DNA from 2 places in the Halanaerobaculum tunisiense genome. Region 2 is predicted to be linked to the other one. Evidence: riboswitches for the same ligand, from Rfam matches in the RefSeq annotation. Region 2 holds a riboswitch; the other holds the start of a gene.
The links. A riboswitch is a leader RNA that binds a small molecule or an ion and turns the genes downstream of it on or off. The one in region 2 is predicted to bind ZMP and ZTP.

Region 1: it holds a riboswitch for ZMP and ZTP, as region 2 does, so the genes downstream of both, pflB (formate C-acetyltransferase) here and ACYQ3D_RS11225 (formate--tetrahydrofolate ligase) in region 2, are expected to answer to the same signal.

Annotation. Positions count from the first base shown of each region.
Region 1 covers NZ_BAAHYI010000002.1:44,895-49,339, forward strand. Annotated here, with positions in the region: gene purB (adenylosuccinate lyase) at 1-722, shown strand, start outside; gene ACYQ3D_RS01860 (adenylosuccinate synthase) at 1,122-2,408, shown strand; ZMP/ZTP riboswitch at 2,464-2,550, shown strand; gene pflB (formate C-acetyltransferase) at 2,666-4,445, shown strand, end outside.
Region 2 covers NZ_BAAHYI010000014.1:44,578-49,022, forward strand. Annotated here, with positions in the region: gene hpt (hypoxanthine phosphoribosyltransferase) at 1-461, shown strand, start outside; gene ftsH (ATP-dependent zinc metalloprotease FtsH) at 569-2,428, shown strand; ZMP/ZTP riboswitch at 2,445-2,535, shown strand; gene ACYQ3D_RS11225 (formate--tetrahydrofolate ligase) at 2,642-4,309, shown strand.

The DNA.
Region 1 (4,445 bases), on a different contig from region 2:
CAGAAGTAGAAAAGTTAGCCTGTCATAAATTAGAGTTAGAGCCAGCAGCTATTTCATCACAGATTTTACAACGAGATCGGCAGGCAGAGTATTTATCTGTTTTAGCTGTGATTGCTAGCTCATTGGATAAATTTGCAACTGAAATTCGTAATCTCCAGCGGACTGATATTTTAGAAGTGGAGGAATCCTTTAAGAAAGGGCAAAAAGGTTCTTCTGCTATGCCTCATAAAAAAAATCCAATTGTTTCCGAGAGGATTTGTGGATTATCGCGAGTAGTTAAGTCCAATGCGCAGACTGGTTTTGATAATGTTAACTTATGGCATGAGCGGGATTTAACTCATTCTTCTGCTGAAAGAGTTGTTTTACCTGATAGTAGTATTCTAGTTGATTATATGTTGACTAAATTTACTGAGGTAATTAATAACTTAGGAGTTCACGAAGCTAATATGGAAGCTAATTTAGCGGAGACAAAAGGACTTATCTTCTCCCAAAAGGTAATGTTAACTTTAGTAGATCAGGGATTACTTAGAGATGATGCTTATGAAATTGTTCAGCGGAATGCTATGCAAGCTTGGGAGACTGATCAACACTTTAAAGATTTACTATTAGCAGATGAGGAACTAAGAGAGCATTTGAGTGAACAGGAAGTAGAAGAAATATTTGATTATAGTTATCATTTACAAAATATAGATACTATTTATCAGCGACTAGGGTTAGAATAATAGTAATTGAGAATTTAAAATGAATAATTTACAATCACAAATAAATAATATTTGTTTGTAAAAGGGAAGTAATATTGATATAATACTTCACTTTTTAATAAAAATTAATCAACTATTTCGGAAAAGCTACTTAGTAGCTTTTTTCCGAGTAACTTTTGTTGAAATACAAAAGTTACCAAAAGATTTCAAGGGAGAACAATCAATGTTTTCTACCATTAAAAGATTTTTATACAATTAAAATAATTAAAGGTCATACATTACTGATTTATTTTAATCACAGGGTACTGACCTAGTAGTTTTTGAATTTAAAGCTTTTGGCACATAGCTCACAGCAGACGACAGATAGCTGTGGCACGAAAGTGCCACTTTTGTAAATTGCTTTTAATAGGAGGCTAACAAATGGGAACAACAGTGGTAATAGGAACACAATGGGGCGATGAAGGTAAAGGTAAACTGACAGATTTGATCTCTGAGGATGCAGATCTGGTAGTCCGCTACCAAGGTGGTAATAATGCTGGCCATACTGTAGTAGTAGAAGATACAGAATATAAACTACACCTGATTCCATCTGGGGTGTTATATGAAGATACTACCTGCGTAATCGGAAATGGAGTAGTAGTTGATCCTCAAGTATTGATTGAGGAGTTAGATTATCTGGCAGATAAAGGAGTTGAGGTAACTAATCTGTATATCAGCTCTAAAGCTCACTTGATTATGCCGTACCATAAAATGTTGGATCAAGCTGAGGAAGTAAGAAAAGGTAATGATAAAATTGGGACAACTGGTAAGGGGATTGGCCCGGTTTATAAAGATAAGATTGGTAGGTTAGGAATTAGAGTAGAGGATTTATTAGACCAAGAGCAATTTACTGCTAAAGTGGAGGAAGCTGTTGAGTTAAAGAATTTAATTCTAGATAAGGTGTACGGACTAGATACTTTGGATGCTACTGAGATTATTGAGGAGTATTTAGGCTATGCTCAACAGATCAAAGATTATGTAGCTGATACTTCTGTATTGGTTAATCAAGCAATAGATAATGGGCAAGCTGTCTTATTTGAAGGAGCGCAAGGGACTTTATTGGATATTGATCATGGAACTTATCCGTATGTTACATCTTCTAATCCAACTGCTGGAGGAGTCTGTAATGGAGTAGGAGTTGGCCCTACTAAATTAGATCAGGCCCTTGGTGTTGTTAAAGCTTATACGACTCGAGTAGGAGAAGGGCCCTTTCCTACTGAATTGACGGAGGCTACAGGAGAGCAGCTAAGAGAAAAAGGAGCTGAATTTGGTACTACAACAGGCCGACCGAGACGCTGTGGTTGGTTTGATGCAGTTATTGTAAAGTATGCTGCTAGAGTAAATGGCTTAACTAGTTTAGCTGTTACTAAGTTAGATGTACTAGATGGATTAGAAGAAATTAAAATTTGTACTGGTTATCGCTACCAGGGAGAATTATTAACAGAGTTCCCTACTAATCATAAGATTTTACAAGAGTGTACTCCAGTGTACGAAACTCTACCTGGTTGGCAGGAGGATACTTCCCAAATTAAAGAGTATGATAATCTACCTGCTAATGCTCAACAATATTTAGCACGGATTTGTGAATTGACAGGTGTGAAATTAGGAGTTTTATCAGTTGGCCCTAAACGATCGGAGACAATGATATTAGATAACTTGTTAGAATAGTTGATATTGACAACTGGTTGTTTATCTGGTATTATAGAGTTACAAAATAGAATAGATAGGATTATATGACTGGCGGAAGAACATGGAACTAACCATGGGGGAGTATAATCCTGAGAATAAATCGCCCGCCTGGATAGCAGTTATGTTATCCAGGCGGGTTTTTGTTATTTAATCTTGGTAATAATGTGAAAATTTCATGTTTTCAATTAGCTTATCTAATAATAGATGCTGAGTACTAAAAAAAAGGGGGCTTACTAATGAAACAAGAAGATTTTGAGTCAGGAAAATGGGAAGAGGAAATTGAGGTTAGAAATTTTGTTCAACAAAATTATACTCCTTACGAGGGAGATGATTCTTTTTTAGCCGGGCCAACTGAACGGACAGAAAAATTATGGGAGGAGTGCAGTGATCTATTATGGCAAGAGATTGAAAATGATGGAGTCTTGGATGTTGATGTGGAGACTGTATCTGATATAGATGCCTATGATGCTGGTTACATTGATCAGGAGTTAGAAAAAATTGTAGGATTACAGAGTGATGAACCACTTAAGAGAACCTTAAACACGTATGGCGGTATTCGTATGGCTCGTCAAGCTGCTGAAGCTTATGGTTATGAAGTCGATGAGGAGATTGATGAGATTTTTACTAAGTACCGGAAGACACATAATGATGGTGTTTATGATGTCTACACACCTGAATTAAGAGAAATTAGACGTTCGGGAGTGATTACTGGTCTGCCTGATGCTTATGGTCGGGGTAGAATCATTGGTGATTATCGCCGGATTGCTTTATACGGAATTGATCAGTTGATTGCGGATAAAAAGCAGGATATTGCTGATTTGCCGACGCAGATGACGGAAGAAAATGTTCGCTTGCGAGAAGAATTAAGCGAACAAATTGATGGGTTAGAAAAGTTAAAAGATCTAGGAAAGACCTATAATCTTGATCTATCTCGGCCGGCTGAAAATGCCCGCGAAGCTATCCAGTGGACATATATGGGTTATTTAGCCTCTATTCAAGAAAATAATGGAGCAGCTATGTCCTTTGGACGAGTGGCTGAATTCTTTGACATTTACATTGAACGAGATATTGCAGCTGGAGAGTTAACTGAAGCAGAAGCACAAGAGTTAATTGATGATTTTGTAATTAAGTTAAGATTAGCTCGGCAGTTAAGAACTCCAGATTATAATGAATTATTTAGTGGTGATCCAATGTGGATTACTATTGTCTTAGGTGGAATGGGGATTGATAGTCGACCATTAGTCTCTAAGACAAGCTTTAGATTACTAAATACCCTTTATAATCTTGGGCCAGCCCCAGAACCTAATTTAACTGTTTTATGGTCCGAGAATCTCCCGCGAGGATTCAAAGAATTCTGCACTAAAGTATCTAAGGATACAAGTTCTATCCAGTATGAAAATGATGATTTAATGCGGGAAAAATTTGGTGATGATTACTCTATTTCTTGCTGTGTATCTGCAATGAGAACTGGTAAGGAAATGCTATTCTTTGGAGCTCGTTGTAACTTACCAAAGACATTATTATACTCCTTAAATGGGGGCCGAGATGAAGTAAGTGGTGTCCAAGTTGGCCCTGAGATTGCTCCTTACCAAGGTGATGTTCTGGAATTTGAGGCAGTGATGAATAAGTTTGATACTTTCTTAGATTGGTTAGTAGAAAAATATGTAGATGCTTTAAATATTATTCACTATATGCATGATAAGTATGCTTATGAGCGAGTTCAGATGGCCCTACATGATACAGATGTAGAGCGCATAATGGGCTTTGGAGTAGCTGGGCTATCAATTATTGCTGATTCTTTAAGTGCTATTAAGTATGCTACAGTTAAACCAATTAAGAATGAAGAGGGGCTAATTACTGATTTTGAGATCGAAGGTGACTTCCCTAAGTTCGGTAATGATGATGACCGAGTAGATGAGTTAGCAGCTGATTTTGTAAAAAGATTTATGACTAAGCTAGAAGAGCATGAATTATATCGGGATGCTAAGCATTCTTTATCTATCTTAACTATCACTT
Region 2 (4,445 bases):
ATGATCAAGATGATGATATAATAATGGTTTGTATTCTCCGGGGTGGCTTTTTATTTATGGCTGATTTAGCTAGAGAGGTTAAGCTACCAGTAGTGCTTGATTTTATGGATGTTACAAGTTATGAAGGAGGCACTACCTCAACAGGAGATGTGCGAATTATTAAGGACTTAGAGGAAAGTATTGAGGGCAAGCATATTTTAATTGCGGAAGATATTATTGATACTGGTTTAACTCTAAAACACGTGATTGAAATGTTAGAAACTAGAAAACCTGCCAGTGTTAATATCTGTACTTTGCTTGATAAGCCTGCTCGACGAACTGAAAAAGAAGTTAAGGTGGATTGGAATGGTTTTGAGATTCCAGATAGATTTGTAGTAGGTTATGGTCTGGATTATCAGGAACAGTATCGGAATATCCCATATATTTTTGTACCGCAGCCGAGTTTATACCAAGAAGAATAATTAATAGGCTCAGTTTGCTATAATTGATAAAGTATGGTATAATATATAATCGCGGGATTATATAAAAATTCAAATCTGGATTTAGTTTTAGGGAGGAGGATTGTTAGTTGAAGAAGTTTTCAAAGAGTATTGGATTTTATTTGATTATTATTGCTATTGGAGTTCTAATAGCTCAATATATTATTGCTCCTAATCAACAACAGCAGCAACTATCTTATAGCCAGTTTATTAATCAAGTTGAGGCTGGTAAGGTACAAGAAGTTACAATTGTAGGTGAAAATTTAATAGAGGGGAAATTAACAAGTGGTCAAGAGTTTGAAATAAATGTTCCTGGCACGATTGAAAAAATAGAAGGTTTGTTACGAGAGAATAATGTAGATATTGAGACTAAACCTGAACCTGAACCTCCATGGTGGACAGGGATATTTGCCTATTTATTACCAACGGTGATCTTAATTGCTGCCTGGATATTTATTATGAATCGAATGCAAGGTGGCGGCAAGAAGATGATGTCTTTTGGAGAAAATAAGGCTCAGTTACATAAAAAAGGGGAGACTGATGTTACCTTTGATGATGTAGCTAATTATGAAGAAGTTAAAGAAGAGTTACAGGAAGTTGTTGAATTCTTAAAAGAGCCAGATAAGTTTTCTAAGTTAGGTGCAGAAGTTCCTAAGGGAGTGCTATTACTAGGGCCACCAGGTACAGGTAAGACATTAATGGCTAGAGCTGTATCTGGAGAAGCAGGAGTTCCCTTCTTCTTTATTAGTGGTTCTGATTTTGTCGAGATGTTTGTTGGTGTTGGTGCTTCTAGAGTTAGAGACTTGTTTGAACAAGGTAAAGAGAATTCTCCATGTATTATATTTATCGATGAATTAGATGCCGTTGGTCGCCAACGTGGTGCTGGTGTGGGTGGCGGAAATGATGAACGTGAGCAAACTTTAAACCAGTTATTAACTGAAATGGACGGTTTTGAGCCCAACCAAGGTATTATTGTTATGGGAGCTACTAACCGTCCTGATGTATTAGATAAAGCTTTATTAAGACCAGGTCGATTTGATAGACAGGTTCCAGTAGGAAAGCCAGACTATAAAGCTAGAAAAGGTATTCTAGAAATTCATATTGAAGAAAAACCGCTAGAGGATGATGTAGAGACTGACGTATTAGCCCGTAGAACTCCTGGGTTTACAGGAGCTGATTTAGAGAATCTAGCTAATGAGGCTGCTATTTTAGCAGCACGTCGTGATAAAGATGAAATTGGCATGAGAGAGTTTGACGATTCTATTGATAGAGTTATTGCCGGTCCTAAGCGAAAGAGTAAAGTAATTAGTGATAAAGAAAAGAATATAGTTTCTTACCATGAATCTGGTCATGCTTTACTAGGTGAATTACTAGAAGAAGCTGACCCAACTCATAAAGTAACTATTATTCCGCGAGGTAGAGCAGGTGGATTTACTATTAATCTACCAGAAGAGGATAAAAGCTTTATTACTAAGGGTGAATTACAGGATAAAGTAGCTTCTTTACTAGGTGGAAGAGTAGCTGAGGAAATCTTTTTAGATGATATTAGTACAGGAGCTCAAAATGATTTAGAACGAGCTACTAAGATTGTTCGGAGAATGGTAACAGATTATGGTATGAGTGATAAACTTGGCCCATTGAGTTTAGGAAAGAAACATAATGAACAAGTATTTTTAGGTAGAGATATTTCTAAAAGTCGCAATTATAGTGAAGAAGTTGCAGCTATGATTGATGATGAAATTAGACAATTAGTAGAGAGTTGTTATCAACGAGCTACAGATGTTTTAAATGAGAATAGTGAGCTAGTAGAAGATATGGTAGCTGCTCTTAAAGAAAAAGAGACTTTAGAAAAAGACGATATTAAAGAGATTATTACTGAGTATAAACCAGATTTTTATGATGATGAGGATGATGAAGAAGATAAAGAGCAAGACCTGGCAGAAGAGTAACTTTTAAACTTAATAAAAGTCATTATGTAACTGGCGAGTCAAGATGGAATTAACCATCAGGGAACATGATGAATAGAAATCAAATGCCGACCGCCTGGGCAGATAGTACTCTAAATTACTATCTGTTCAGGCGGTTTTTTATTTGGACATTTTTTTAGTAATCAAGTATAATTTTAACTAACAAGATCAAAGTATATTTTAGGAGGGATAATAATGAAGAGTGATATTGAGATTGCGCAAGAATGTGAGATGGAACCAATTACAGAAGTTGCTAGTCAATTAGGTTTAGCTGAAGAAGATATTGAGTTATATGGTACTGATAAGGCTAAAGTTAAGTTGGATACTTATAATCGCTTACTAGAGGAAGAAGAGGCAGGAAAATTAATTTTAACTACTGCAATTAATCCTACTCCAGCCGGAGAAGGAAAATCAACTACAACTGTAGGTTTAGGGCAAGCTTTAAATCAGTTGGATAAAAATGTAGCTGTTGCTCTTAGAGAACCTTCTTTAGGACCTTGTATGGGAATTAAAGGTGGCGCAGCAGGAGGCGGATACTCTCAGGTTGTACCAATGGAAGATATTAACCTTCATTTCACAGGAGATATTCATGCTATTGGAGTAGCTCATAATTTATTAGCTGCTACTATTGATAATCATATTAAACAGGGTAATCAACTTAATTTGGATCCTAATCAGGTATTGCTCAAGCGAGTTGTTGATATGAATGATCGTGCTTTAAGAGAGATTGTAGTAGGTATTGGAGATAAAAATGGTCAAACTAGAGAAGATGGTTATATGATTACTGTTGCTTCAGAAGTAATGGCTATCCTTTGTTTAGCTGAAGACATAATTGATCTTAAGGAACGATTAGGAGAAATTATTATTGGTTATAATTATGATGATCAACCTATTACAGTTAAAGAACTAGAAGTGGAAGGAGCTATGGCTGCTTTATTAAAGGATGCACTTAAACCTAATTTAGTGCAAACTTTAGAGAATACACCTGCTTTTATTCACGGAGGTCCTTTTGCTAATATTGCTCATGGTTGTAATAGTATTATGGCAACTAAATTAGCTTTACATTCAGCTGATTATGTAGTAACTGAGGCTGGTTTTGGAGCAGACTTAGGAGCAGAGAAGTTCTTTAACATTAAGTGTCGACATGCTGATTTAGAACCTGATGCAGTGGTATTAGTAGCTACTGCTAGGGCTTTAAAGATGCATGGTGGGGTAGATAAAGATAATTTGGAAGAAGAAAATCTTAATGCTTTAGCTGCTGGCTTAGAGAATTTAGAGAAACACATTGAAAATGTTAATAAGTTTGGGGCTCCATTAGTGGTAGCAATTAATGAATTTGTAACTGATACTGCAGCAGAGATTGAGTTAATTAAAGAACGTTGTCAAGAATTAGGTGTCGAAGTTGCTATTTCTCAAGTATGGGAAAAAGGTGGTCAAGGTGGAATTGACTTAGCTAATAAAGTGCTAAAATTGGTTAAAGAACCAAGTGATTTTGAGTTATTGTATTCTACTGAGGATTCAATTGAGGAAAAGATTGAACAGATAGCGACCGAGATATATGGTGCAGCTGAAGTTAACTTTACTGCTCAAGCTAAAGAGAATATTAAGCAATTAATCACAGCTGGATTTGATGAGTTACCAATTTGTATGGCTAAAACGCCAGCTTCTTTATCTGATGATCCAGCACTGAAAGGGAGACCAATGGGCTTTACAGTAACTGTGAGAGAAGTTAATGTGTCAGCTGGAGCTGGATTTTTAGTAGCTTTAACTGGAGATGTATTAACCATGCCTGGTCTGCCGCAAGAACCTTCTGCTCAAGATATAGATATTGATGCTGAGGGAAAGATTAGTGGTTTATTTTAATCTTTTCTAGGGAGGTAGCTACCTCCCTAGTTATTCACCTATAGATTTAAAGTGTAGTATTATTGATATTTAACTTGCAAATTTAACTTTGAATTAGTATAATTAAGTGAAATTGAATAATATCCGCTTGGATCTA